Regions from separate parts of the Streptomyces sp. NPDC088817 genome, predicted to be linked through region 2. Evidence: riboswitches for the same ligand, from Rfam matches in the RefSeq annotation. Region 2 holds a riboswitch; each other region holds the start of a gene.
What was found. A riboswitch is a leader RNA that binds a small molecule or an ion and turns the genes downstream of it on or off. The one in region 2 is predicted to bind cyclic di-AMP.
Positions count from the first base shown of each region.

Region 1: linked by a shared signal. The riboswitch ahead of ACIP4X_RS13820 (C40 family peptidase) and the one ahead of ACIP4X_RS19390 (NlpC/P60 family protein) in region 2 are both predicted to bind cyclic di-AMP.
Region 3: linked by a shared signal. The riboswitch ahead of ACIP4X_RS10165 (transglycosylase SLT domain-containing protein) and the one ahead of ACIP4X_RS19390 (NlpC/P60 family protein) in region 2 are both predicted to bind cyclic di-AMP.
Region 4: linked by a shared signal. The riboswitch ahead of ACIP4X_RS27385 (M23 family metallopeptidase) and the one ahead of ACIP4X_RS19390 (NlpC/P60 family protein) in region 2 are both predicted to bind cyclic di-AMP.

Region 1 covers NZ_JBIVJN010000006.1:269,921-276,920, reverse strand. Annotated here, with positions in the region: gene bioB (biotin synthase BioB) at 1-314, opposite strand, end outside; gene ACIP4X_RS13840 (8-amino-7-oxononanoate synthase) at 462-1,589, shown strand; gene ACIP4X_RS13835 (DUF397 domain-containing protein) at 1,643-1,873, opposite strand; gene ACIP4X_RS13830 (helix-turn-helix transcriptional regulator) at 1,883-2,767, opposite strand; gene ACIP4X_RS13825 (ATP-binding protein) at 2,995-3,450, shown strand; gene ACIP4X_RS13820 (C40 family peptidase) at 3,504-3,977, opposite strand; cyclic di-AMP (ydaO/yuaA leader) riboswitch at 3,981-4,194, opposite strand; gene ACIP4X_RS13815 (alpha/beta fold hydrolase) at 4,909-6,498, shown strand; gene ACIP4X_RS13810 (1-acyl-sn-glycerol-3-phosphate acyltransferase) at 6,583-7,000, opposite strand, start outside.
Region 2 covers NZ_JBIVJN010000009.1:249,141-256,140, forward strand. Annotated here, with positions in the region: gene ACIP4X_RS19380 (sensor histidine kinase) at 1-534, opposite strand, end outside; gene ACIP4X_RS19385 (response regulator transcription factor) at 537-1,280, opposite strand; cyclic di-AMP (ydaO/yuaA leader) riboswitch at 1,484-1,658, shown strand; gene ACIP4X_RS19390 (NlpC/P60 family protein) at 1,667-3,775, shown strand; gene ACIP4X_RS19395 (SAM-dependent methyltransferase) at 3,840-4,652, opposite strand; gene ACIP4X_RS19400 (PP2C family protein-serine/threonine phosphatase) at 4,940-6,187, shown strand; gene ACIP4X_RS19405 (hypothetical protein) at 6,827-7,000, shown strand, end outside.
Region 3 covers NZ_JBIVJN010000004.1:346,899-353,898, reverse strand. Annotated here, with positions in the region: gene fahA (fumarylacetoacetase) at 1-1,035, opposite strand, end outside; gene ACIP4X_RS10175 (ATP-grasp domain-containing protein) at 1,249-2,487, shown strand; gene ACIP4X_RS10170 (HAD family hydrolase) at 2,559-3,362, shown strand; gene ACIP4X_RS10165 (transglycosylase SLT domain-containing protein) at 3,402-3,887, opposite strand; cyclic di-AMP (ydaO/yuaA leader) riboswitch at 3,893-4,080, opposite strand; gene ACIP4X_RS10160 (polyprenyl synthetase family protein) at 4,563-5,573, shown strand; gene ACIP4X_RS10155 (DUF2092 domain-containing protein) at 5,859-7,000, shown strand, end outside.
Region 4 covers NZ_JBIVJN010000016.1:204,859-211,858, forward strand. Annotated here, with positions in the region: gene ACIP4X_RS27370 (amino acid permease) at 1-1,496, shown strand, start outside; gene ACIP4X_RS27375 (dihydrofolate reductase family protein) at 1,620-2,750, shown strand; tRNA gene ACIP4X_RS27380 (tRNA-Met) at 2,801-2,874, shown strand; cyclic di-AMP (ydaO/yuaA leader) riboswitch at 3,119-3,276, shown strand; gene ACIP4X_RS27385 (M23 family metallopeptidase) at 3,288-4,328, shown strand; partial or broken gene ACIP4X_RS27390 (aldo/keto reductase) at 4,354-4,821, shown strand; gene ACIP4X_RS27395 (PrsW family glutamic-type intramembrane protease) at 4,880-6,304, opposite strand; gene trmB (tRNA (guanosine(46)-N7)-methyltransferase TrmB) at 6,324-7,000, opposite strand, start outside.

The sequences.
Region 1 (7,000 bases), on a different contig from region 2:
GCGCCGCCCGCCAGTCCGGCCGCGGCGGCCTCGGAGGCCTGGTCGGGCTTGAGCCAGGTGTACTTGAGGATGTCGGCCTTCGAACCGAGCCGCTGGGAGCAGTAGGAGCAGTCCTCGGGGCACAGGCCCGACTTGAGGTTGACGAGATAGTTGAGTTTCACCCGCCGGCCGAACCAGTGGCGGCGCACCTTCCCGGCCGCGGCCACCACATCCAGCAGGTCGTCGTCCGAGGTGGCCAGCACGGCCAGAGCTTCCCCGCGGGTCGGCGACTCGCGCCGAAGCCCCTTGTCCACCAGCGTGTTCAGCAGGTCCATGGGAGCGATCCTGTCCTACGGCCCGGTCCCCGGCCAAGGAGACTCCGCACAACGACGGACACATCGACATGTGGGTATGGCCACATGAGGGACGGCCGGGCTTGCCGCTAGGGTCTGTGCACTGTCTGCGCATGCCCCGGAGGAACCATGGCGTTCGGCTGGATCGACGAGCAGGCGGACGCACGCCGCCGGGCCGGACTCGTAAGGACCCTGCGGCCCCGCCCCGCCGACTCGCCGCTGCTCGACCTCGCGGGCAACGACTACCTGGGGCTCGCCCGCCACCCGGAGGTGACCGAGGGGGCCGCGGCCGCGGCACGCACCTGGGGCGGCGGCTCGACCGGTTCCAGGCTCGTCACCGGCACCACCGAACTGCACGCCGAACTGGAGCGTGAACTGTCCGGTTTCTGCGGTTTCGAGGCGGCGCTGGTCTTCTCCTCCGGATACGCCGCGAACCTGGCCGCGGTCACCGCGCTCGCGCCGCACGGCTCGCTCGTCGTCTCCGACGCGGGCAACCACGCCTCGCTCATCGACGGCTGCCGGCTGGCCCGGGGCACGACACAGGTCGTCGCGCACGCCGACCCGGACGCCGTGCGCAAGGCGCTCGGCACGCACGAGGGCCCGGCCGTGCTCGTCTCGGACACGGTGTTCTCGGTCGACGGCGACGCGGCCCCGCTGGCCGAGTTCGCCGCGGTGTGCCGGGAGCGCGGCGCGGGACTCCTCGCCGACGACGCCCACGGGCTGGGCGTCCTGGGCGCCGGAGGCCGCGGTGCCGCGCACGCGGCCGGACTGGCGGGCGCCGACGACGTGGTCGTCACGGCCACGCTGTCGAAGTCGCTCGGCAGCCAGGGCGGAGTCGTCCTCGGGCCCGCGCGGGTGATCGACCACCTCGTCAACGCGGCCCGGACGTTCATCTTCGACACCGGCCTCGCGCCCGCCGCCGCGGGAGCCGCCCTGGCGGCGCTGCGACTGCTGCGCCGCGAACCGGAGCGGGCGGCACGCGCGCGTGCGGTGGCGGCCGAACTCCACGCACGCCTGACCGCCGCGGGCCTGGAGGCGGTACGTCCGGACGCCGCGGTGGTCTCGGTGCGCGCGCCGTCCCCGGAGCGGGCCGTGCGATGGGCGGCCGACTGCCGGGCGTCAGGCCTCGCCGTGGGCTGCTTCCGTCCTCCTTCCGTGCCCGACGGCATCTCTCGGCTGAGGCTGACCGCCCGCGCGGACCTCTCCGGGGCGCAGATCGAACGCGCTGTACGGGTGATCGGTGGGACGCGGCCATGAGTCGGCGTGACACGGCCGCGCGTCACCGTGGGCGGATGTGACCGGATGGTGCGTCAGACGAGGTGAGCCGCGGCCGTGAAGCGGGCCCAGCTCGCGGGGGAGAAGAGCAGCGCCGGGCCGGCCGGGGCCTTGGAGTCGCGCACGGCGAGCAGTCCGGACCACGGTCCCGCGGCGGGCCGGGCCGTCTCGACGCAGTTGTTGGCTCCCGTGCTCCAGCTGCTGCGCAGCCAGCGCACGTTGTGCAGATCGGTGCTGGAAGATACGTGCCGAGGCAGAGCGGACATGGTGCCTCCTCAGGCGGTACGCGGTGGTGCGCCGTCAGTGTCCTGGCGTATCCCGGCGATGAAGTCCAACGAGTCCTCGGGCGAGAGGGCGTGGATCCGCAGGGTGTCGAAGGCCTCCGTGTAGGCCTCTAGGTCTTCTTTCCGCTCGAGATGGAAGCTACTCGTCAGGTGGTCGAGAACCACCACGTTCAGATCAGAGGTGTTCGAAAACGAGAAGATTACGAAAGGCCCGGTGACGCCGATGTGCGCGCCGGCGGCGAACGGCAGCACCTGGAGCCGTACCTGGGGCAGCCGGGCCGCCTCCGTCAGCCGCTCCAGCTGCCGCCGCATGATCTCGGGGCCGCCCACCTCGCGGCGCAGCACCGCCTCGTCCAGCACCGCGTCCAGCTCCAGCGGCGGTCGCGCCCGCAGCACGTCCTGGCGGGCCAGCCGCACCTCCACCAGCGCGTCCAGCCGGTCCTCGTCGAGCCCGTCCACGGCGGCCCGGGTGACCGCGCGGGCGTACTCGGGCGTCTGCAGCAGCCCGGGGACGACCGAGGTCTCCAGGGTGCGCATCCCGCTCGCCTGCGACTCCAGGCTGATGAAGTCCCGGTAGGTCGGCGGCAGCACGCCGCGGTAGGCGTGCCACCAGTGGTGCCGGCCGTCGCCGTCGTCCAGTCCCGCGAGGACCAGGAGCAGCTCGCGGAGCTGGGAGTCGTGGACCGCGTAGGCGTCCAGGAGCGAGCGCACATCGGCCGGTTTCACCCCACTGGTGCCGGTTTCGATGCGGCTGACCTTCGACTGGTGCCAGCCGACCAGGCGGGCCGCCTCACCGCTGGTGAGGCCCGCGCCGGTGCGCAGCGCGCGCAGTTCGGCGCCCAGCTTCCGGCGGCGCACCGCGGGACCGTGTTGCATGGATGACTCCCTCGCTCCCTCTGAACGCTCCACGCGACCCGCTTCACATACGGTCTTCCGTCGCAGAGTTCACCGCATCGAGCGACAGATATATGCATATCCCGGTGGATCGCCACCGAGAGCGGAGCACTGATGGCAGTCTGACGGCGAAGCACCAGTGCGGGACCGTACTCGAACCATCCGCTCAGTGTCGGACTCCGGCCCCGTGGGAAAGGGACGACGTCGCCATGGCAGACCATCTGGAAGCATCCGTCACTCTGCCGAGCGATCCCGCCTCGGTCTGCGTGGCCCGCGCCTATGTGGCCGGCACGCTCGCGGAGTGGGGCCTTCCGCCGGCCACGGACACCGCCGAGACGGTGCGGCTCATCGTCTCGGAACTCACCACCAACGCCGTACAGCACACTCTGGGGCAGTCACCCACCTTCACGGTGGACCTCGTCCTCGTGCGTGACGAACGGCTGTGCATCGGGGTCACCGACAGCCACCCCCGGTTCCCGAAACGACTGCCGGCCGCCGTCCAGCAGGACAACGGCCGGGGCATGGTGATCATCCGGTGGCTCACCGCCGAGTGCGGCGGCAGTCTGACCGTGCGGCCGACCCGGGAGGGCGGCAAGACGGTCTGCATCGAACTTCCGTGGACGGCTCCCGCCCGACCCGTGACGGCCGCGGGCCAGGAACCGTAGGAAGGTGCGGTGACGACGCCGCGGCGCCGCCACCGCCCCGCACGGCGGCCGGGTCAGCTGATCCGGCCGTACCAGACGCTCTTCGTCCAGATCTTCTGCAGCTTCACCACGTCCCCGGTCTTCGGGGCGTGCCAGATCTTGCCCGAGCCGGCGTAGATGCCGACGTGGTACACGTACGAGCCCGAGTGGAAGAACACCAGGTCCCCGGCCCGGCGGCTGCCCGCCGAGATGTGCCGGCTCCTGTTGTACTGCTGCTCGGCCGTGCGGGGCAGACTCTTGCCCGCCCTCTTGAACGAGTACAGCGTGAGGCCGGAGCAGTCGAACCTCCGCGGCCCCGTGGCACCCCACTGGTAGGGCGCCCCCTTCTTGGACGCGGCGATCTGCAGCGCCTTGGTCCCCATCGTCACGGCCGAGGCCTCGGAGGCCACGCCCGGCACCACGATCGAGCCGCCCACGGCGGCCAGGGTCAGTGCCGAGGCCGTGCCGGCCCGGGCCATCAGCGACGGGACACGATTGAGCGCAGTCATGCGCAACCCTTCGTCAGCCGCCTGTGAAGGATGACCTGTCGGATTCGGGCTGGCGAAGTTGCCCGGCCGCGTTGCCGCGGCTTCACCCCAAGGGCTGCTCGGGCCGGCCATGGTGTGACCGTTCCGGCGACCCGTCGTGCTTGGGTCCTCCACTCCTGCCGATCCACTCCTGTCGACCGGTCATCCGGGCGGCGGCAGGACTCGGCGTCCGCCCGGACCGCCCCGCCGTTGTGGCGGGGGCTTGTCGTCAGACAGGGATCTTCACCCACGGATGTCCGAAAATCCCAATGGAAGCGAGTGTTTGTGTTGTTACTCACCACGCGCCCGTTCGGGTGGACACCCTCGCGATCGAACGGATGCCCCCTCACCCGACGACCCCCGGACCAGCACCGGAAGGCCTTGTTCCGCCGTTCGGGGAGGCGTGTTGCGCAACTGTGGCGGTCCCGGAAGGGGAGCTGAACCTACACCGAAAGGCGGGCGGTCATTCGGGGACATTCCGTGCCGCGTGTCGTGGCGCGCCGCCTTCTGCGCCCGCCGCGCCCCTGGTGGTGGATGACGTCAACTTCCGCAGTTTGGCGGCGTGGTGAGGCGGATGGTGCGCGGCTCGCCGTCCGGCGCCGGCGGCGCGCAGGGCAGGGTGGGTGTCGCCTCCGGTTCGGTCCGGTGCGGAGCGCGTGAGTCGGCAATTGGGGACGATCCGGTCAACCACCCCATAATTCATGACTTCTGGCGCTTACGGTGCCGGGTGTCGCTCCAGGCCGCCCGTGCCTGCCGCGCGGGCCGGCCGCCGGGCTCCGCTCAGCGGGACACGCCGCGCCGCTTATCGGATTGGCAAAGAAGGTCAACGACCCCTGTTCTCAGGGACCTCACAGCCGCAAAGATCCCCGTACCCAATTCGCAACGACGTACGGGGAGGTCCCCCTTGAGGGACATGAGACCCAGGAACCGGGTGCTGGCGCTCGGTTCGGCCGGTGCGCTGGTCACGGCGACCCTGATAGCCGGCGCGGTGGCGACGCCCGCGGCGGGCGCGAACAACGGCCAGGGCCAGGACCGCGAGTCCCGCGGCGCGGCGATCGCCGCCGAGCGTGCCGCGAAGGCCGGCATCGACTGGCAGGACTGCCCCGCCGACTGGGGGCTGGCCAAGCCCATCCAGTGCGGTTACGTCTCGGTGCCGATCGACTACGCCGACCCCTACGGCAAGCAGATCAAGCTGGCCGTCGACCGCATCGGCAACACCGGCTCCAAGGAGGAGCGCCAGGGCGCCCTCGTCTACAACCCGGGTGGCCCCGGCGGTTCGGGCCTGCGCTTCCCGACCCGGGTCACCAACAAGAACGCCATCTGGGCCAACGTGGCGAAGGCCTACGACTTCGTCGGCTTCGACCCGCGCGGTGTCGGCCACTCGGCGCCTATCTCCTGCGCGGACCCGCAGAAGTTCGCCGAGGGCTCCAAGCTCGACCCGGTGCCGGACTCCGAGGCCGACAAGAGCATCCAGCGCAAGCTGGCCCGCGAGTACGCGCAGGGCTGCCTCCAGCGCACCGGCCGCGGCATGCTCCAGCAGATGACCACGCCGAACACCGTCCGCGACCTGGACGTCATCCGCGCCGCGCTCGGCGAGCAGAAGCTCAACTTCCTCGGCGTCTCCTACGGCACCTACCTCGGCGCCGTCTACGGCACGATGTTCCCGGGCCACGTGCGCCGGATGGTCGTCGACAGCGTCGTCAACCCGGCCCGCGAGAACGTCTGGTACCAGGCCAACCTGAACCAGGACGTCGCCTTCGAGGGCCGCTGGAAGGACTGGCAGGACTGGGTCGCCGCGAACGACGCCACCTACCACCTGGGCGCCACCCGCGACGCCGTCCAGCAGCAGTGGCTGAAGCTGCGCGCCACCGCCAAGAAGAGCCCCATCGGCGGGGTCGTCGGCCCGAACGAGCTGATCTCCTTCTTCCAGAGCGCGCCGTACTACGACTCGTCGTGGGCGCCGGTGGCGAGGGTGTTCAGCAAGTACGTCGCCGGTGACACCCAGGCGCTGGTCGACGCGGCCGCCCCGGACCTGTCCGACATCGCGGGCAACATCTCCTCGGAGAACGGCAACGCCGTCTACACCGCGGTGGAGTGCACCGACGCCAAGTGGCCCACCAACTGGAAGACGTGGGACCGGGACAACACGCGGCTGCACAAGACCGCCCCGTTCATGACGTGGGCCAACGCGTGGATGAACCTGCCGTGCGCCACGTGGCCGGTCAAGCAGCAGAACCCGGTGGACGTCAAGACCGGCAAGGGGCTGCCCGAGGTGCTCATCGTGCAGTCCACGCGGGACGCCGCCACGCCGTACGCGGGCGCCGTCGAGCTGCACAAGCGGTTCAAGGGCTCCCGTCTGATCACGGAGAAGGACGCGGGCTCCCACGGAGTCACCGGCCTGGCCAACCCGTGCATCAACGAGCGGGTGGACACCTACCTGCTCACCGGGAAGACCGACTCGGCGGACGTGACCTGCGCGCCGCACGCCACGCCGAAGGCGTAGCGATCGGCATTATCGGCATCAGGTGACGAGGGGCGGCCGGGACACCCGGCCGCCCCTTGCGCGTCTCGGGCGTGCCCGGCGGCGTCAACCGAGCGGTGCCCGCGGGAACCTGCGCCTGTCGCCCTTCCCCTCGGACTGCTCCGCCTTGGCCACGGCCGCGTACTGGTCGACGTACTCCTGCTCGGACAGCGTCAGGATGGCGTACATGATCTCGTCGGTGGCGGCGCGCAGGATCGCCTTCTCTTTCTCCATGCCCGCGTAGCGGGAGAAGTCCAGCGGCTTGCCGAAGCGGATCACGATCGGGTGCGGGCGAGGGAGGGTCTTCCCGGGCGGCTGGGCCTCGAAGGTGCCGATCATCGCGCACGGCACGACCGGCACGCCTGCCTTGAGCGCCATGACCGCGACGCCGACCTTGCCCTTGTACAGGCGGCCGTCGTGCGACCGGGTGCCCTCCGGGTAGATACCGAGCAGCTCGTCCTTGCGCAGCACCCCGAGCCCCTCC
Region 2 (7,000 bases):
GTCCTCCAGCGCCTCGGACATGGCCCGCAGTCCGGCGAGCGGGGTGCGCAGGTCGTGGGAGATCCAGGCGACGAGTTCCCGGCGGGAGGACTCCAGGGCGCGCTCCCGCTCCCTGGACTCGGCGAGCCGGGCGCTGGTGGCCGCCAACTCGCGGCTCAGATACTCCAATTCGGCGGTCGCCGGGCCGTGGGGCGCGGCGAAGTCGCCGCCGTCGCCGAGCGCGCGGGCCGCGCGGGCGAGCTCGCGGCTGCGGGCCACGACCCAGCGGCCCAGGAGCAGCGCGGTGGCCAGGGACACCACCGCCGCCATCGCCACCACGGTGGTGACGACGGACAGGTCGTGCGGGGACAGGAACATCGCCTGGGCCACGGCCAGGGTGCCGGCCAGCATCGCGCCCACCGCCACGGCGGCGACCACGGCGAGCGAGGCCGTCAGCGAGCGCCGCCGGATCAGCCGCAGCGCGCCCGCCCCGGCCAGTCCGGCCACGGCGGCGCCGAGGAAGGCGTACAGGGCGATGAACAGGGGCTCGCGCACCGTCAACTCCCCTCGTGTCCGGTGGGGTCGAAGCGGTAGCCGACACCCCACACGGTCTGGATGAGGCGGGGCCGGGCCGGGTCGTCCTCGACCTTGCCGCGCAGCCGCCGGACGTGGACGGTGACCGTGGACAGGTCGCCGAAGTCCCAGCCCCACACCTCCCGCATCAGGTCCTCGCGGCCGAACACCCTGCCGGGGTGGCGCAGGAAGAAGGCAAGCAGGTCGAACTCGCGGAGGGTGAGCGCGAGTTCGGTACCGTTCCTGGTGGCGCGGCGGCCTGCCGGGTCCAGGGCGAGTCCGGCGGCTGCGAGCGGTGGCGGCGCGGTCGCGGGGCGGGTGCGCCGCAGCACCGACTCCACCCGCAGGACGAGTTCGCGGGAGCTGAACGGCTTGGTGACGTAGTCGTCGGCGCCGACCTCCAGACCCAGGATGCGGTCCTCCTCGTCGCCGCGGGCCGTGAGCATGATGACCGGCACCGGGCCCCGCCCGCGTATCCGGCGGCACACCTCCAGGCCGTCCATGCCGGGCAGCATCAGGTCGAGCACGACCAGGTCCGGCCAGTGGGCGGCGGCCCGGGCGAGCGCGGCCGGACCGTCCGCGGCGCGGTCGACGACGTGGCCCGCGCGGTCCAGGTAGCCGGAGACGATCTCGGCGACCGTGGTGTCGTCCTCGACGACCAGCACCCGCGCCGCCTCCGGCCGCCGCCCGCCGGACCCGGCGTCCCTGGATTCGTACGACTCCTGCATGCCTCCAGCCTGACACCGCGCCTGCGTGCGCGCCGCCCTCCAGGGGGCACTCCCCGGCCTTCGGCGTCCGGACGTGAGGCAGCTCACGGGAAGGTCACGAATACGTATCGGACATTCCGCACTTCAATCTTCACACCGGGTACACATGTTCGCTAAGTTGACGATCAGGCCGCACGATTGCCTCCGGCGAGTCGCGTCGGATCGTGCGACCTCCGCCGAGTCCGGTACGCACCCGCAGCGGCCGGAGCCGGGGAACCGACCAACCTCGGGGTGAAGCGGCCCAACTGTCCCTCGGGACAAGGGCCGCGGGGCACGCCTTCCACAGAACGTCCGCCCGATGCCGAGAGCTGAACCGGTAGGCGGCCCATGGGAGGGGTGCGTCCTTCTTGACGCCGGAACGACCGAGCGAGGACAGGCCGAGCCGCGCCGAGGTCCAGCAGCGGATCAGCAGCCTCTACGACCGGGCGGAGAACGCCACGGGGAACTTCAACGCCACGCGGGCGATGAACAACATCGCTCGTACGCGACGGGGTTCGGCCGACTGGGGCCGTTCCGGGGGCTCCGATCCGGCGGTGGACCGGGTGACCCGGAAGTGGTTCGACGCGGGGCGCGCCCAGTTGGGGCCGATCGCACCGGCGGTTCTGCCGCCGGACCGTATGCCGAAACCGGCCGACTCCCCCGCCGCGGCGCGGGGCGGGCGTCCGGCGGATGCCCGCGAGGGGCTCGCCCTCGAAGCGGGCCGGGCACCTCGGCCGGAGCTGCCCGCCGGCCCGGCGGCCCCGGCCCCCGAACTGCCGGCCGCGGCCCGGACCACCCCGGAGCTGCCCGCCGCCGCCTCACCCGTACCGGAACTGACCGCCCGCCCCATGCAACCACCCACCGGCACCATGGGCGCGGCCGTACAGCCGGCCACCGGCACCATGGGGGCACTCTCCAACCGCTCCATGCAGCCGCCCCCCACAGGCACCATGAACGCGCTCCCGAACACAACCACCGGCACCATGGAGGCCCCGACCACCGGCACCGTGGGAGTGCTCCCCCACCGCACCATGCAGCCGCCGTCGACCGGCAGCCTGGGCACGCTCCCGAACGCAACCGGCGGCGCGCCCGCCACCGGCACCATGGGGGTGCTGCCCAATGCCCTCATGCAGCCGCCCACCGGCGCCATGGGCGCGCTTCCCGACGGCGTCATGCAGCCGGCGACCGGCACCATGGGGGTGCTCCCCAACCCCACCATGCAGGCACCCCCCACCGGCAGCCTGAGCGCGCTCCCGAACATGACCACCGGCGCGCCCGCCACCGGCGTCGTGGAAGCCGCGACGACCGGCGCCATGGCCGTACTCCCCCACCGCACCATGCAGCCACCGCCCACCGGGACCATGGGGGTGCTTCAGGACGGAACCACGGGGGTGCTCCCGCCAACAGCCATGGAAGCGCCGTCGACCGGCACCATGGGGGTGCTGCCGAACCGCTCCATGCAGGCACCGCCCACCGGCGGCGCGCCCGCCACCGGCACCATGGGGGTGCTCCCCAACCCCACCATGCAGCCGCCCCCCACCGGGGGCCTGGGCGCGCCCCCCACAGGGGCCATGGAAGCCCCGACCACCGGTGCCATGACCGTGCTCCCCGACCGCGCCATGCAGCCGCCACCGGGCGGAGCCATGCAGGCCCCTCTCGCCGGCGCCCTGCAGGCGGCGCCCTCCGTCGGCAGCCTGGGCGCGTTCTCCGGTGGGGCCGTGGAGGCTGGGAGCCAGGATGTGGGGGCGCCGCCCGCCGGGCCCGTCGCGCCGTTCGCGAACGAGGGCGGGGCAGGGCGGCGTCGGCAGGCCGTCGGGGTGCGGCGGGCCCCCAAGGAGCGGATGCGGAACAAGCTCGCCCAGGCCGGCGAGATGCTGGCCCGGCACGCCGCGCGGCAGAGCACGCCGCCGCCCGCCGCGCCCGCGCCTCAGCCGGAGGCGGCGCAGTGGCAGCAGCACGCCACCGGACTCTTCGACACGACCCCGCCGCTGGACGGCAACTCGCTCTTCGACGCCAGCCAGGCGGGGGTCCCTGGCTCCGCGGGCGTTCCTGGAGCGGCGGGCGGGGCGGGAGCCGCCCCCGGCCCCGCCGTAGCCGAGAGCCCGGCCTCCGCCTATGAGCGGAAGGCCGCCAAGGCACTGGCCTTCGCCCGCGCGCAGATCGGCAAGCCCTGCGTGTGGGGAGCCACCGGTCCGGGCTCCTACGACTGCTCGAGCCTGACCCAGGCCGCCTGGCGGGCCTCGGACGTGGCCCTGCCCCGTACCACCCATGAACAGGCCGGCTCCGGCGCGGCGATCGAGCTCGCCGCACTGCAGCCGGGGGATCTGATCTTCTTCTACGGCGAGGTCAGCCACGTGGGCCTGTACACGGGCAACGGCACCATGATCCACGCCCCGAGTCCGGGTGCATCGATACAGGAGGAGTCGATCTTCTTCGCGGGCCCGCAGGCCATCCACAGCGCGATACGGCCGGCCTGAGCCGTCACGGGCGGGGAGGTCCGGGTGACCGCCACGGCCTCACCCGGACCTCCCCGCCCGGCGTTCACACGTCCTTGCGGCCCACCCCGGCGTACACCCAGAACTGGGACGGGTCCTCCGGGACCTCCTCCTCCCGGTCCGGGCGCCACAGCGGGACGTAGACCAGCCCCGGCTGCGCCAGGTCGAAGCCGTGGAAGAGGGACTCGATCTCGTCGTGGGAGCGTGCCGTGACCGGCGAGGTCGCCCGGTCCCGGTACAGCTGCCCGACCGCCGCCGCCGTGTCCGGGCGGTCCTCGTCCGTGGCGTGGGTCAGGGCCAGCCAGCTGCCCGCGGGCAGCGCGTCCCGGAAGGCGGCCACGATCCCGCCGGGGTCCTCCTGCGGGGTGACGAAGTGCAGGATCGTGATCATCAGGACGGCGACGGGCTCGTCGAAGTCGATGAGCTTGCGCACCTGCGGCGCGGAGAGTATCCCCGCGGGATCACGGATGTCGGCGGCCACGATCGCCGCATCCGGGTTGTCGGCGAGCAGGGCCTCGCTGTGCGCGACCGCGACCGGGTCGTTGTCGACGTACACCACCTTGGCGCCGGGACTGGCGGCCTGGGCGACCTCGTGCACATTGCCCTGGGTGGGGATCCCGGAGCCGAGGTCGATGAACTGGCGCACCCCGGCGTCCACCAGGAACCGCACGGCACGGCCGAGGAAGGCACGGTTGGCGCGGGCCAGGGTGCGCACCTGGGGATCGATCGCCGTGAAGGCGGCCACCGCCTCCCGGTCTATGGCGAAGTTGTGCTCGCCGCCCAGCATGGCGTCGTACATCCGGGCCACGCTGGCCTTGCCCGGATCGACGCCCCGGGGCAGCCCGTCTCCGTCCCGCATTCGCCAACTCCCCTACTCTTAAATGACCTTGACTGTGCATCATATAGTTGCCAGCGGCATACCACGCCGTACCGCCCGACCGGTCCGACCGGCCCGTCCGTCCCCGCCCCCACCGGACCTCCGGCCCACCGGCCCCACCCGGAAGGCACACGATCCTGCGGAACACAGAACGCGGCCACCCCGATGACCCACCCCCCACAGCGCCGCTCCGCCGCCGTTCGCACTTCTCCCCCGCGGCCGACGCCATCGGCTCGGAGCTGGACCTGCACCTGACCGGCCGTCATGTCGTGCACGGGCTCGCGCCGAGTTTCTGCGACGCGGCCTCGGTGTACCTGCTCCAGCGCTGGCTGCTGGAGGAGAACTCGCGCACGGCGGCCGACCCGCCACAGATCGAGGCGCGCCGGCTCGCCCTGCGCATAGGGTCGGACAGCTCGGAGGACTGGGAGCATCTGCTGCCGGTCGGGGAGGTGCTGGTCTTCCCCCGCCACACGCCGTACGCGCGTGCCGTGGCGACCGGGCAGACCCAGTTGCTCGACGGCGTCGACCGGCACACCTTCGAGCGGCTGCGCGGCACCGACCCGGACGACGCGGGCGTGGACGCCCTGCTGCACAGCGCAGGGTTCCTCATCGTCCCGCTGCGGCTGCGCGGCGCCGCGGTCGGTTTCATCGCCTGCACGCGCGGTCCTGGCAAGGAGCCGTTCACGCGCGGCGAGGCGGTGGCGGTGGAGTCGCTCGGCGCCCGGGCCTGTGTCGCCCTCGACAACGCGCGCCGCTACGAACGCGAGCGCCGCACGGCGCTGGCCATCCGCCACAGTCTGCTCCCGGAGACCGGACAGGCCTTCGAGAGCTGCCGGGTCGCGCACGGCTACCGGCCGGCCGGGCAGGACAACGTCATCGGCGGCGACTGGTACGACGTGCTGCCCCGAGGGGACGGGCGGCTGGCCATGATCGTGGGCGACGCCATGGGGCACGGACCGGAGTCCGCCGTGGCCATGATCCAGCTGCGGACCGCCGTCCGCGCCCTCGCGGCGCTCGACATCCCGCCGGCCGAGCTGATGGACCGGCTGGACGCCGTCGCCGGCACCACGCCCGGCGCCTCCTTCGCCACCTGCATCTACGCGGAGTGGGACGCGGAACTGCACACCTGCACGTTCGTCGGCGCCGGCCATCCGCCGCCCCTGATCCGCGGTCCCGGCCGCCCGGCGGCGCCGGTGACCCTCGCCTCCGCCGGACTCCCCCTGGGACTGGCCACGGGCCCCTACGAGCCGACCGTGCTGCACCTGTCCGAACCGACCCTGCTGCTGCTCTACAGCGACGGTCTGGTGGAGTCCCGTACCCATGACATCGACCAGGGCATCGCCCGCCTCGCCCGCGCCCTGGACGCCGGGGCCGACGACATACCGGACGCCGGCCACCCGGACGCGCTGCCGTCGCTGTGCCGGCGGCTGCTGGCCGGCTCCGGTCACGACGGCGCCGACGACGTGACGGACGACCGGACGCTGCTGCTCGCCGAGCTGACCCCCGGGAAGAACTGACGGGGGCCGGAGGGTGCACTGGGCTGCTTGTCGCATGAGCGGAGGCGGCCGTTCGAGCGATGTCCTCACCTGATGTGGTGAGGGAGTGCGGCATGAGGCGTACGCGGGCCGTGTGAGCGCCGTTTGCTCCGGCATGGAGAGCACTTCTGGGGCCGTGCCGCGCTCGCTCGGCCACCTCACCGCGGAACGGCCCTACGCGGAACTGACCAGCGGACTTTCGGATCCGTCACCGGTCCACTCACCGCCCCGCGCCTCGGACCCGGCGCCACCGCGCGTCGGCGAGCTGCGCGCGCCCGAACCGCCGCCGGTCCAGTGGGCGTCCTTCGCGGACGCCGGCCCGCCGGCCCCGGCCGTGGCGTCCGCCGGGCGGGAAACCGGTACGCCGTTGCTCCGGCCCTGGGGCGTCGGCTCCGGGGAGAGGCCGCCGGAAGCGGCGGCGCGAGTGGTTCCCGCGGTTCCGGCGGTGCCCGTGCCACGTGGGCTGCCGGGTCTGTGAGTCCGGGCGGAGAGGGGGCCGGGCCGTTCCCCGGGGCCCGGCCCGGACCGCGGGGGGCACCGCTTGCTCACGGCTCGGTGACGGCGGGATCACGATGGTGGGCGTGGGCGTTGCCCGGCCCCGGGGGTGTCGTTGAGCGCGGCATGGAAGCGTGGGAGGACGCCGAATGCCCCTGGTGCCGCTCGCTGCTCGGCTCCGGCCGGGCCCTGACCGTTCCGGACGCGGGGCTCCGCGTCGGCCGCCTCTGGCACTGGACCGACGACTGGCCCGCCTGGTGGGAACGGGCACGCCCGATCATGCTGCCGCTGGCGGCCCTC
Region 3 (7,000 bases), on a different contig from region 2:
GCGCTCGGACGGTCCGCTCACCGTGCCCGAGCCGTACAGGTCGCCCGTGCGCAGGGAGGCGCCGTTGACCGTCATGTGGGCGAGCTGCTGCGCGGCCGTCCAGTACATGGTGGAGAAGGGCGGCTCGGACACCACGTGGCCGTTGATCGCGACGGAGATCCGCAGGTCGTAACCGCCGGGCTCCTCGGCGGAGTCGTCGAGGTAGGGCAGCAGCGGGTGCGTCCGCCGCGGCGGGGCGACCCGTGCCTCCTCCAGCGCGTCCAGCGGAGTGATCCACGCCGACACCGACGTGGCGAAGGACTTGCCGAGGAACGGCCCGAGCGGGACGTACTCCCAGGCCTGGATGTCGCGCGCCGACCAGTCGTTCAGCAGGCACAGCCCGAAGACGTGCTCGCGGAAGTCGCCGAGCGCGACCGGCTGCCCCATCCGCGAGGGCGCGCCCACCACGAAGCCGACCTCCGCCTCGATGTCCAGCCGGACCGAGGGGCCGAACACCGGCGCGGGGTCCGTGGGCGCCTTCCGCTGGCCCGACGGGCGCACCACGTCCGTGCCGGAGACCACCACTGTGCCGGAGCGGCCGTGGTAACCGATGGGCAGGTGCTTCCAGTTGGGGGTCAGCGAGTCCTCGGCGTCCGGGCGGAAGATCTGCCCCACGTTCCGGGCGTGGTTCTCCGAGGCGTAGAAGTCGACGTAGTCCGCCACCTCGAAGGGGAGGTGCAGGGTCACCGAGGACAGCGGGTGCAGGAAGGGCGCGACGGTCTCCTGGTGCGCCGGCACCGTGACCCACGACGTCAGCGCGCGCCGCACGTCGGACCACGCGGTGCGGCCCGCGGCCAGCAGCGGGTCGAGGCTCGGCCGCGCGAGCAGGTCGGCGTAGGGCGAACCGAGCGCCCGCGCCGCCGCCCCCGCGTCGAGCACGTGGTCGCCGAGCCGGACGCCCACGGTCCTCTCCGGCGACCCGGCGCGGGAGAAGACGCCGTAGGGAAGGTTGTGCGGACCGAAGGGGTCGCCCTCGGGGACCTCGAAGGGGGGCATGGGGTGCTGCCTTCCTTTCCGAAATGCCATGTGGTCGGGCCACACGTTACGGGGGCATCCCATGTCTTGGGCAGTGTCTAAAGAGTTTGCAATGTCCGAATTGGCCTTGTGGGAGGGGGCAATTCCGGCTTAGCGTCCTCTGGGGACGCGGACGGGGTGGGTCCGCTCAATGGGGGACACGTGGGGGGACCCGTGGCCAGGAATGCCGTCAGTGTGCCTTTCCGGGCCGACCGCGAGGTGCCGGGCCTGATCGTGAAGTTCGGCGACTACCCGCTGCACCACGGCGGGGTGGGCGCGATCCGCAGCCTGGGCCGTCTGGGCGTGCCCATGTACGCGATCACTGAGGACGCCTACACACCGGCGGCCTCCTCCCGTTATCTCAAACGCGCGTTCGTCTGGCCGACCAGGGGCACGGAGAGCGCCGACCGTCTGGTGGAGGGTCTGCTGCGGATCGGCCGCCGCATCGGCCGGCCCGCCGTCCTGGTGCCCACCGACGAGGAGGCCGCGGTCCTGATCGCCGAGCACCAGGAGGTGCTCCAGGGCCCCTTTCTCTTCCCGCCCGTCGCCCCCGGCCTGCCGCGCCGCCTGGCCAGCAAGCAGGGCCTGCACGAACTGTGCGTGGAGCACGGCATCCCGAGCCCCGGGGCCGCCTTCCCGCAGTCGTACGAGGACGTCGTGGCGTTCGCCGAGAAGACCCGCTTCCCGGTGGTGGCCAAGAACCGCGAGGCGTTCGTGCGGCGCAGCAGCCCCGCGGTGAACGGCACGACGAGGATCAACAGCCGCGAGGGCCTGCTGGCCCTGGCCCGCGACTGGGGCGAGCGGCCAGGCGTGATCCTCCAGGAGTACCTGCCGCGGGAGGAGGCCGAGGACTGGATCGTGCACGCCTACTTCGACCGGAGCTCGAACCCGCTCGCGATGTTCACCGGCGTCAAGGTCCGCTCCTGGCCGCCGCACGCGGGCATGACGGCGAACGCGTACGTCGTCGACAACCCGGAACTCGCCGACCTCGCCGCCCGGTTCATCAAGCAGATCGGCTTCACCGGCATCGTCGACCTCGACCTGCGTTTCGACCGGCGCGACGGGCAGTACAAGCTCCTCGACTTCAATCCGCGCATGGGCGCGCAGTTCCGGCTCTTCGAGAGCGGCTCGGGCGTGGACGTCGTCCGCGCCATGCACCTCGACCTGACCGGGCGCCCCGTCCCGGAGGGCGAGCAGCGCACCGGACACCGGTATGTCGTGGAGAACATCGACCTGCCCGCCCTCCTCGCCTACCGCCGCAGCGGCTACACCACACCGCACGCGCCGGCGAGGGCGAGCGGCACGGAGCTGGCCTGGCTCGCGGGGGACGATCCGCTGCCGTTCGTGACGATGCTCGCGCGCTTCGTGCGGCCGGGCGCCCGGCACCTCTATCAGCTGTGGCGGACCAACCGGCGCGGCGGCACGACCGGTTGAGGAGGAACCGGTCCGAACGAGAAGCACGCTCCGGTCGAGTCGGCGGGCCGGGGCATCCGTATTCTCTGATCATGGCCGCCCTCGCATACACCCTCATCGCCACCGACCTGGACGGAACGCTGCTGCGCGGCGACGACACCGTGTCCGAACGGTCCCTCACCGCGCTCGCGAAGGCGGCGGCCGCCGGTGCCCGGCACCTCGTGGTGACCGGACGGCCGGCGCCGAGAGTAAGGGAACTGCTCGGCGTCCTCGGCACCACGGGACTCGCGGTGTGCGGTCAGGGCGCACAGCTCTACGACGCCGGCGGCGACCGTCTGCTGTGGTCGGTCACCCTGGACCGGGAGCTGGCCGAGACCGCGCTCGGCAAGATCGAGGCCGAGGTGGGGGAGGTGTACGCCGCGGTCGACCAGGACGGGGCCGACGGGGTCACGCTCATCGAGCCGGGGTACCGCATGCCGCACCCGTCGCTGCCGGCCGTACGGGTCGAACGGCGCGACGACCTGTGGCACGCGCCCATCAGCAAGGTGCTGCTGCGTCACCCGGTGCTGTCCGACGACGAGCTGGCGGCGGCGGCCCGCGGTGTGGTGGGGTCCCTCGCCACGGTCACCATGTCGGGACCCGGGACCGTGGAGCTCCAGCCGTGCGGCATCACCAAGGCGACCGGACTGGCACTCGCCGCCGAACACCTGGGCCTCGGCCGTGAGCACGCCCTCGCCTTCGGCGACATGCCCAACGACATCCCGATGTTCCAGTGGGCCGCCCGGGGGGTCGCCATGGCCAACGCCCACCCCGAGCTGAAGGCGGTGGCCGACGAGGTCACGACGTCGAACGAGGACGACGGCATCGCCGTCGTCCTCGAACGACTGTTTGTCTAGTGCCGGGGCACCGGCCGGTGTGGGCCCGCCGCGGTCCGGTCAGTAGGCGCCGTGGACGTTGTCGATGGAGCCGTACCGCTTGGCCGCGTAGTTGCAGGCGGCCGTGATGTTGGCGATCGGGTCGTAGATGTCCCAGGACGTCCCGTTCACGTGGTAGGCCCGGAAGGTCGGGTCGATGACCTGGAGCAGACCCTTGGAGGGTATGCCCTTCTTGGCGTTGGAGTCCCAGAGGTTGATGGCGCGCGGGTTGCCGGAGGACTCGCGGATGACGTTGCGGTGGATCCCGTTGTAGGAGCCCGGGATGCCCTTCTGTGCCATGACGGCCAGGGAGGCGCGGATCCAGCCGTCGAGGTTGTTCGGGTAGCCGAAGCTCGCGGCCGTGTGGACGGTGGCCGGGGTCGCCGCGGAGGCCGTCGTCGCGCCGAGCAGCGGCACGGCGAGGACGGCTGCGCCCGTGCCGGTGGCGGCGAGGGTGCGGACGAGGCGGGCGGTGCGGGAAGAGCGGCGCTGACCGTTTGCAGGCATGGGGGAATTCCTCTCCGTCGCCTGCGAGGTGAGCTGTCGGGTTCGGGCGGGGAGGTGCCCGGCCGCGCCGTGAAGGGCGCGGCTTCACCCCGAGCCGTTCCGGTGCGGCGTACGACGTAGGACGTACGAGCCCGGCCCGGCGGCTTACCTGGGTCCCCCGCTCCTGCCGTGGTTCATTCGGTCGTTGGGATTACGGGCGGCGGCAGGATTCGGCGTCCGCCCGATGGCCGGGAACGTATGCGAGAGCACATGTCCCGAACAAGTGGCGGAATCACACTCGCCCTATTTGACCTTGGTCGGGGGTGTATGTGGTACTTGATCCTTTGCGTCCGCCAAGGGTCAACTCCGTTGTCCGTAAAGGGAATGTGAAGGACTGCGAGAGGTGGTGCGAAGAGAGGGCATAGTGACCCAACTCACGGTTTGCGCACCCGAAGCGCAATTACCGCTAAAGAGAATTGAAACCCCAATAGGGGTGAATCGGACTTCGGGTGTGAGCGGGGATGGGCCATGTGGCGGACGCGTGACCGTGGTCACGTCGGGTGATGCGGCCTGGCCCGTATAGGTGGGCGATATCGGTGATCGAAACGTGACCGGATACGCTGACTTGAGTGAGGGCAGCGACCTATCGACAAACCGTGTAAATCCCACCAGACACCAGCAGACAGGAGACCCCTCGTGACCGTCGTCGGGCCATTCGGGCTGAGCGTGCGGGACCAGGCTCTCGAAGCCGATGTCCAGGCCGGATTGGCGGCTGTCGAGGAAGGGCTGCTCGAAGCCACCAAGAGCGAGGTCCCGTTCATCACGGGGGCCGCGCAGCACCTCGTCAGGGCGGGCGGGAAGCGGTTCCGGCCGCTGCTCGTGATGCTCGCGTCCCAGTTCGGTGACCCGTACGCGCCGGGGGTCGTGCCGTCGGCCGTGGTGGTGGAGCTGACCCATCTGGCCACGCTGTACCACGACGACGTGATGGACGAGGCCGCCGTGCGCCGCGGGGTGGCCAGCGCCAACACCCGCTGGGGCAACTCGGTCGCGGTCCTGACCGGCGACTTCCTGTTCGCCCGTGCCTCGCAGATCCTCGCCGACCTCGGCCCGGAGGCCGTCCGGGTACAGGCCCTGGCGTTCGAACGGCTGGTCACCGGTCAGATCCTGGAGACGGCGGGCCCGCAGGACGGCCGGGACCCGGTCGACCACTACCTGGACGTGCTGGGCGGCAAGACCGGATCGCTGGTGGCGGTGTCGTGCCGGTTCGGCGCGATGATGTCCGGCGCCGACGAGAACGTCGTGGACGTGCTGACCCAGTACGGCGAGCGGCTGGGCGTCGCCTTCCAGCTCGCGGACGACGTCCTGGACATCGCCTCCGACTCGCGCGAGTCGGGCAAGACCCCCGGCACCGATCTGCGCGAGGGCATCGCCACGCTGCCGGTGCTGCGGCTGCGCGAGCGGTCGGCCCGGCTGGGGCTGCCCGAGGACATCGCGCTGTGCGAGCTGCTGGACTCCGACCTGACCGACGACGCGCGGCTCGCGGAGGCGCTGACGGCGCTGCGCGCGCACCCGGCGCTGGAGCAGGCCCGCCGGGACGCCGTGCGCTACGCCAAGGAGGCGCGGGCCGCGCTGGCACCGCTGCGGAAGTGCGAGGCGAAGGCCGCGCTGCTGCAGATGTGCGACGCGGTGGTGCACCGGGCCGGCTGACGCCCGTCCGGTACCGCGACCTGCCCGGACATCCCGCCGGGCGGCCCCTTCCGAGCGGCGTTCTCCGGCCCACCCCTAGGGGGTGGGGGAGGCGTCGCCCTTGGTGTGTCATACCGCAGACGTACACGGAGTTGGCTCCGGGGTCTGACGCTTCCGCCCGGCCGATTTGGTCAGATGGACACCACGGAGCACACCACTCCTCACCGATCTGGGTGAGAATGGCGGCTGAGGGTGATACCCGAGTGCAGCAGGACAGCCGCCGCCGATGACGGAGGTAGGGCACACATGGCACCGAACGGATCCGAAGCCGACGACCTGCGCGCGGGGCGCCGCAAGGCCGCGCGCTACGTCGTCCCGGTCACGGTGGTGGGGGTGGCCGCGGCGACCATCGGGCTCGTCCCGGCACTCGCCGCGTCCGGCGACCCCGACCTGCCGAAGATCACCGCACAGCAACTCATAGAGAAAATCGCCAAGTCGGACGTCGAGCAGTTGTCCGGCACGGTCAAGATCAGCACCGATCTCGGTCTGCCGAACCTCGGCGGCCTGGAGAGCGGCCTGGCCTCCGGCGCCATGGGGGGCGGTGACGGTTCGTCGGCCGACCCGGCGTCAAAGCTGTCCGAGCTGGCGTCCGGTACGCACACCCTGCGCGTCGCCGCCGACGGCGAGGACCGGCAGAAGGTCTCCCTGATCGAGAGCGCCGCCGAGTACAGCCTCATCCACAACGGCAAGGACGTCTGGGGCTACGACAGCAAGTCGAACGAGGTCTTCCACGGCACGGCCGCCGACAGCGGCAAGAAGCACCGGGACGAGGTCCCCGCCACGCCCAAGGACTTCGCCGACGAGGCCCTGAAGTCGGTCGACGACACCACCTCGGTGAAGGTCGACGGCACCGCGCAGGTCGCCGGCCGCGACGCCTACCGGCTGGTCATCGAGCCGAAGCACGCCTCCGGCACCACGGTCGGCGCGATCAGCATCGCGGTGGACGCCAAGACCGGACTGCCGCTGAAGTTCACGCTCACCCCGGCCAGCGGCGGCGCCGCCGTGGTGGACGCCGGCTTCACCCGGATCGACTTCGCCAGGCCCGCCGCCTCGACCTTCGACTTCACCCCGCCCAAGGGCGCGAAGGTCACCGAGGAGAAGGACGCCGGAACCGACGGCGGGCGGAGCGCCGAGCGGAAGGCCGGCCCGGGCCGGCAGTTCCACGAGCGCGACGCGCGGGAGAAGGGCCTGGAGAAGAAGGGCCCGGAGATCATCGGCAAGGGCTGGAACTCCATCGCCGTGCTCGACACCGGCACCAAGGGCGGCATCCCGTCGTCCTCCGGCAAGGGCGAGCTGGGCGGATTCCTCGACTCGCTCGGCGACCAGGTCAGCGGCACGTTCGGCAAGGGCACGGTCTTCTCCACCCGCCTGGTCAACGCGCTGATCAC
Region 4 (7,000 bases), on a different contig from region 2:
CCTCGCTGATCATCGACTACGTGCTGAACGTCGCCGTGTCGGTCTCCGCCGGCGTGGCCGCGCTCACCTCCGCCTTCCCCGTCCTGTACGGCGACCGGGTGCTGCTGTGCGTGATCGTGCTGGGGCTGATCACGGCGGTCAACCTCTACGGGGTCGCCGAGTCCGCCAAGGTGCTGATCGCTCCCACCGTGGTGTTCGTCGTGGCGATCGCCGCTGTCGTCGTGGCCGGGCTGGTGCGGCGGACACCGGCGGTCCCGCCCGTCCATCCGACGGCCTCGGCCGTCTCCGCGGTCGGAGTCCTGCTGCTGTTGCGGGCGTTCGCCTCGGGCTGCTCGGCGCTCACCGGCGTGGAGGCCATCGCGAACGCCGTCCCCACCTTCCGCACCCCGAGGGCCCGGCGGGCGCAGCGCACCGAGGTCGCGCTCGGGGCGCTGCTCGGCGCCATGCTCATCGGGCTGTCGCTGCTCATCGGCAAGTTCCACGTCGCACCGAGCCGCACCAAGACCGTCCTGGCACAGCTCACCGAGGCGTCCCTGGGCCACAACGCGGGCTTCTACGTGGTGCAGTTCGCCACCATGACGCTGCTCGCGCTGGCGGCCAACACCTCCTTCGGCGGCATGCCCGTCCTGACCTCCCTGCTGGCACGCGACAACCATCTGCCGCACGTCTTCGGACTGCGGGCCGACCGGCAGGTCTACCGGTACGGCGTCGTCGTGCTCGCCGCGACCGCCCTGGTCCTGCTGGTCGTGTCCGAGGGCGACACCCAGAAACTGGTGCCGGTCTTCGCCATCGGCGTGTTCATCGGATTCACCCTCTCCCAGGCCGGCATGGTCCGGCACTGGCACCTGGACCGGGGTCCCGGATGGCGGTGGCGCGCGACCGTCAACGGCCTCGGGGCACTGCTGACCTTCGCGGCGCTGGTCATCGAACTGGTGTCGAAGTTCGGCGAGGGCGGCTGGCTGGTCTTCGCCGCGGTCACCGTCCTGGTGGCCGCGTTCGAGTCGGTGCACCGCACCTACCAGCGCATCGGCGCGGCCCTGCACCTCGGCGAGGTCCCCGCACGGCCCGCGCCGCGCCACTCGGTCGTCGTCGTTCCCGTCGGCGCCGTCAACCTGCTCACCAGCGAGGCCATCAGCGCCGCGTTGTCACTGAGCGACGAGGTCCGCGCCGTCACCGTCGTGCATCCCGAGGACCGCGCCGCCCCCTCCGCCGACGAGGTCCACGCCGCCTGGAACGCCTGGCAGCCCGGTGTCCCCCTCACCGTGCTGCACAGCCGCACCCGGTCCCTGACCCGGCCCGTCGTCGACCATGTGCGCGCGCTGGCCGCCCAGGAGCGGCAGTGCCGGATCGTCGTCCTCATCCCGGAGACACATCTGCCCAGGCCCTGGCTGCGGCTGCTGCAGAACCAGCGCGGCGCGGTCCTCGACCGCGCCCTGCGCCGCCACACCGACGCCGTCATCTGCCGGCTGCGGTTCCGCATCAGCCTCGATCACTGACCCGCACCGACCGATGGGCGGCCCGCCCGCCCCGGGTACGCTCCCGGCACGGTGGTGCCACGTCCGCGGTCGGCGGCGTCGGTCACACTGGAGGCGAGCCCGTCGCCGAGAGAGAGGGCGTCGATGCCCCACCCGTACGTCCTGCTGTCCGCCGCCGTCTCGCTCGACGGCTACCTGGACGACACCGGCCCCGAACGCCTGCTGCTCTCCAGCCCCGCCGACTTCGACCGCGTCGACGAGGTGCGGGCGTCGGCCGACGCGATCCTCATCGGCGCCGGCACCCTGCGGGCCGACAACCCGCGGCTGCTGGTCAACTCGCCCGAGCGGCGGGCCGCCCGCCGCGCCGCCGGAAGGCCGGAGTACCCGCTGAAGGTCGCGGTCAGCGCCTCCGGCGAGCTGGACCCCGGGGCGCCCTTCTGGCACACCGGCGGCGAGAAGGTCCTCTACACGACCGACGAGGGCGCGCTGCGGCTGCGGCGCACGGGCCTGGCCGCCGACGTCGTGCCGCTGGGCGCCGAACTCGACTGGGCCCGACTGCTCGAGCACCTGCACGACGTACGCGGGGTGCGCCGGCTCATGGTCGAGGGCGGCGGGACCGTCCACACCCAGCTGCTGCGGCAGCAACTCGCGGACGAGGTGCAGCTCGTGCTCGCCCCGCTGTTCGTGGGGGACCCCGACGCGCCCCGGCTGTTCGGGCCCGGGACCTACCAGGGCGGCCGGCTGCGGCTGGTGGAGACGCGGACCATCGAGGACGTCGTCCTCGTGCGCTACGAGCCCACCGCCCCCGGCACCGCCGGCCGCGCCGCTCCCGCGGACCGGCACTGGCTCCGGATCGCCTGCGAACTGGCGGCCCAGTGCCCGCCGTCCCGGACCGCGTTCAGCGTGGGCGCCGTGGTGGTCGCCGCCGACGGGACCGAACTCGCCCGCGGTTACTCGCGGGAGGGGGACGACCCGGTCGTGCACGCGGAGGAGGCGGCGCTGGCCAAGGTCGACCCGGCGGATCCGCGGCTGCCGGACGCCACGGTGTACAGCAGCCTGGAGCCGTGCGCCCGCCGCGCCTCCCGGCCGCGTCCGTGCGCCCGGCTGATTCTGGACGCCGGGGTGCGGCGGGTGGTGACGGCGTGGCGGGAGCCGGACACGTTCGTCGAGGGCGCCGACGGAACCGGGGTGCTGGCGGCCGGCGGCGCGGTCGTCGTCGTGGTGCCGGAGTTCGAGGAGAGGGCCACGGAACCCAACCGGCATCTGCTCGGCTGAGGGGTTGGTGCGAGCGGCGTTCCGGATGACATATACTGGTGACACAACGACGCGGGGTGGAGCAGCTCGGTAGCTCGCTGGGCTCATAACCCAGAGGTCGCAGGTTCAAATCCTGTCCCCGCTACTGAAGACTCAGGGCCGGAATTCGATTCATGGATTCCGGCCCTGAGTGTTTTCACGGATCCACGGGCGCTCGTCTCAAGTCCTCCGGAAAGTGCGGTCGACTCGCCCGAGTTTCGGTGCTCATGGACCGTAAGGTCGGGCCGGAAGGTTGAGTGATCAAGCCGAACGGCTTGGAATCAGGGGCTCGCGTCTATTAACGTTCGATAACGCAGCACGGTCGTCCCAGCCGTCACAAGAGGCGGCTCCGTGCGCGCACGCCGAATCCCGCAAGGGAACCGGGGAACCACCTACTTTGGGGTGAATCGAGCGTAACTTCCGTGTCAGCACGGCTTGTTTACGCGCGTAGGAGACCTTCCCGCTCCGAACCCGTCAGCTAACCCGGTAGGCGAGACGGAAGGAAAGGAGTGCGCCTTCGTGGCGTCCAACCCGCCTGCCCCGGAAGCCCCGTTCGCGTCGAGCCGCCAGCACGGCGAGACCTTCGGCTACGACAGCCGAAGCGCCGATGAGGGCCCCTGGGAGGAGTGGAACCCGAGCGCGGAGTCCCTCCGTCCCGTGCGCGGCCGGCACCGCGTCGCCAAGCAGCGCGGCGGCGGGCTCGCCCGCAGCTCCACCGTTCTCGGTGTCGGCGTCATCGCCGCCGTCGGCGCGGGCGGCATGGCCAGTGCCAACAGCGCCAAGCCGCCGGTGTCCATCTCGTTGCCCGACCTGCCCTCCGTGGGCTCCCTGTTCGACGACAACTCCGACGCCGCCCCCGAGGGCTCGGCCACCGCGCTCAGCGGTATCGGCGTGACCGCCGCCGAGACCCAGCAGGAGGGCACCTCGGACGCCGGCGAGGTGCTGCGCAACCGGATCATGGCGCAGGCCGAGCAGCAGCAGGTGCAGATCGAGGCCAAGGCCCAGGCGGACGCCCAGGCCGCCGCCGCCAAGAAGGCCGCCGCCGATGCCGCCAAGGCGCGGGAGACGGCCGAGGCCGAGGCCGCCGCCAAGAAGAAGAAGGCGGAGGAGGAGGCCGCGCAGAAGGCCGAGGAGGCGCGGCTGGCCGAGCTGGCCAAGCAGTACACGCTGCCGACCTCCTCGTACACGCTCACCTCCACCTTCGGCCAGGCCGGCTCCATGTGGTCCTCCGGCTACCACACGGGCCTCGACTTCGCCGCGCCCACGGGCACCCTGCTCAAGGCGATCCACACCGGCACCGTCACCGAGGCCGGCTGGGCCGGCGCCTACGGCTACCGCACGATCCTCACCCTCGACGACGGCACCGAGCTCTGGTACTGCCACCAGTCGTCGATCAGCGTCAGCGTCGGCCAGCAGGTCAGCACGGGCGACGTGATCGGCCGCGTGGGCGCCACCGGCAACGTCACCGGGCCCCACCTCCACCTGGAGGTCCACCCGGGCGGCCAGTCCACCGGGATCGACCCGATGGCGTGGCTGCGCGACAGGGGCCTCACCCCCTGACGGACACGGACCGGTCCCACCGCCGACGAGGCCGTGCCAGCACCCCGACCACCTGGGGCTGAGCGCCGCCAACATCAAGGCCGCGGCCGACGCCTCCCTCAGGCGCCTGGGCACGGACCACATCGACCTGTACTACACGCACTTCGACAAGCCGGAAGTCCCCGTCGAGGAGATCATCGGCGCGCTCGACGAACTGGTCGGGGCGGGCAAGGTGCGGCACATCGGCGCCTCCAACATCTCGCCCGAGCGCCTCCGGGCCTCCCTGGACTTCTCCGAGCGCGAGGGCCTCGCCCGGTACGTGGCGCTCCAGCCGCACTACAACCTGGTCTCGCGCGACACCTACGAAGACGGTCTGCGGAGCGTCGCCGAACGGTCGGGCCTGGCCGTCGTCCCCTACTTCGCGCTCGCCTCCGGGTTCCTGACCGGCAAGTACCGGCCCGGTACGACGGTGGACAGCGCGCGGGCGCAGGGCGCGGCCAAGCACCTGGAGACCGCGGACGAACTCGGGAAGCTGACGCGGGCGTCGGCGTGACCCCCGTCCCCGGGAGTACCTACGACGGGGTCCGGTAAGGGTTGTACGAGGGATACGGCACCGCCGGGCCATAGGGGTGGGGCGTCGCCGAGCCGTACGCCGGACCGTAGGGATACGGCGTCGCCGGTCCGTACGATCCGTACCCGAGCGACTGCGCGTGCACCCCGTGCATCCCGTAGACCCCGTGCACCGCGTACCCCGGCCAGGGGGGCGCGGCTGTGGGCGTCGTCATCCTGGCCGCGTGGTCCAGCGCGGGCTGCGCCACCTCCCGCCTGCGCCACAGCTCGTGCAGCAGTTCCCGCTCCCGTACGGCAAAGTCGGCACCGGCCCGCCCAAGGCGCCCGCGGTGCCGGAGGAACGCCAGCGAGGTCGCGTACGCCTCGTACCGGGCGACCGTCCGCGCCGCCTGCCTGCCGAGGTGGCGCCGGGCGTGGTCGCGGGCCAGTCGGCGCGCCCGCATGGAGGCCAGGGCGAACGGTTCGGCCGGGGTGAGCCATCCCGCGGCCGTGTACGCGGGCAGTTCCTCGCGCACGGTCCTCAGCTCGCGCTGCCGGGTCCACACGACCAGCCAGGTCAGCAGCCCGAAGGCGGGCACCATGATGGCGGCGTAGACCGCGAAGAAGCCGTACTCGCCGAAGGTCGCCGAGCCGTTCCACAGGGCGTGCATGCCCATCGCGAGCAGCAGTCCGGCCGGGGGCGGCAGCAGGCGCCGCAGCCGGCGGCGGTCCGAGGACATCGCGGCGATGCCGAAGCCGATGCCGGTGAGCACGGTGAACATCGGGTGCGCGAACGGCGACATGATGACGCGGACGAAGAAGGTCGCCGCGGTGACGGAGGCGATGCCACGGTCACCGGTGAGCTGGTCGGCGCCGAAGGCGTTGCCGAGGTAGAGGATGTTCTCGGTGAACGCGAACCCGGTCGCGGTCACGCCGGCGATGACGACCCCGTCGACGATGCCGGTGAAGTCACGTCTGCGGAAGAGGAAGACCAGCAGGACGGCGGCGGCCTTCGCGGACTCCTCCACGACCGGCGCTATCACCGTCGCGCCCAGGGTGTCGGCGCCGTCGGGGTCGGCGGTCGCCGTGGCGATCCAGTGCGTGGCGAAACTGTTCGCGACGATCGCGATCAGGGCCGCCGCGCAGGCGCCCCAGGCGAACGCGAACACCAGGTTCCGCCAGGGGCCCGGCTCGACCCGGTCCAGCCAGCGGAAGGCGGCCGTCAGCAGCGGTACGGGCAGCACCGCGAGCCCGAGCCCGACGAGGAAGCCCTCGGTGCCGGTCTGCCGGCGCACCAGGGCGAGGATGACGAGCCCGGAGAGGGCGAGCAGGGTGACGAGGGCGCCGTACTTGACCCATCGCCGCTGCCACCAGTGCGGCTGGCGGGACGTGCCGCCGGGAGCGCCGGTAGCGCCGGGAGGTGTCGGGTACGGGGGGCAGGTGGCCACGGCATCGGCCCTCACGAGGTCACTGAGGCTGCTGGTCTTCCGGCCGGGGTACGCGGCGGAACAGCAGATCGTTCACGACATGGCCCTTCTCCAGTCCCTGGCCCTCGAAACGGGTCAGCGGCCGGAAGCCGGGACGTGGCGCGAAACCGCCGTCGGGCCGGGTGTTCTCGAAGTCCGGGTGCGCCGTCAGCACGTCGAGCATCTGCTCGGCGTACGGCTCCCAGTCCGTCGCGCAGTGCACGAGCGCCCCGGGCCTGAGCCGGGTGGCGGCCAGCGTCAGGAACTCCGGCTGGATCAGCCGCCGCTTGTGGTGCCGCTTCTTCGGCCAGGGGTCGGGGAAGTAGACGCGCAGCCCGTCGAGGCTGTCGGGGGTGAGCATCTCGCGCAGCAGGATGATCGCGTCGCCGTTGCCGACGCGGACGTTGCCGAGTCCGTGCCCGTCGGCGAGGCTCAGCAGATTGCCCTGGCCGGGGGTGTGCACGTCGACGGCGAGGATGTTGGTGTCCGGGTCGGCGGCCGCCATCCGGGCGGTGGCCTCGCCCATGCCGAAGCCGATCTCCAGCACCACCGGGCGGGTGTTCCCGAACAGCTCGGCGAGGTCGAGCACCCGCTGCCCGTCGATGTCCAGCCCCCAGGTGGACCACAGCCGCTGCAACGCGTCCGCCTGGCCCGCGGTCACCCGGCTCCGGCGCGGCT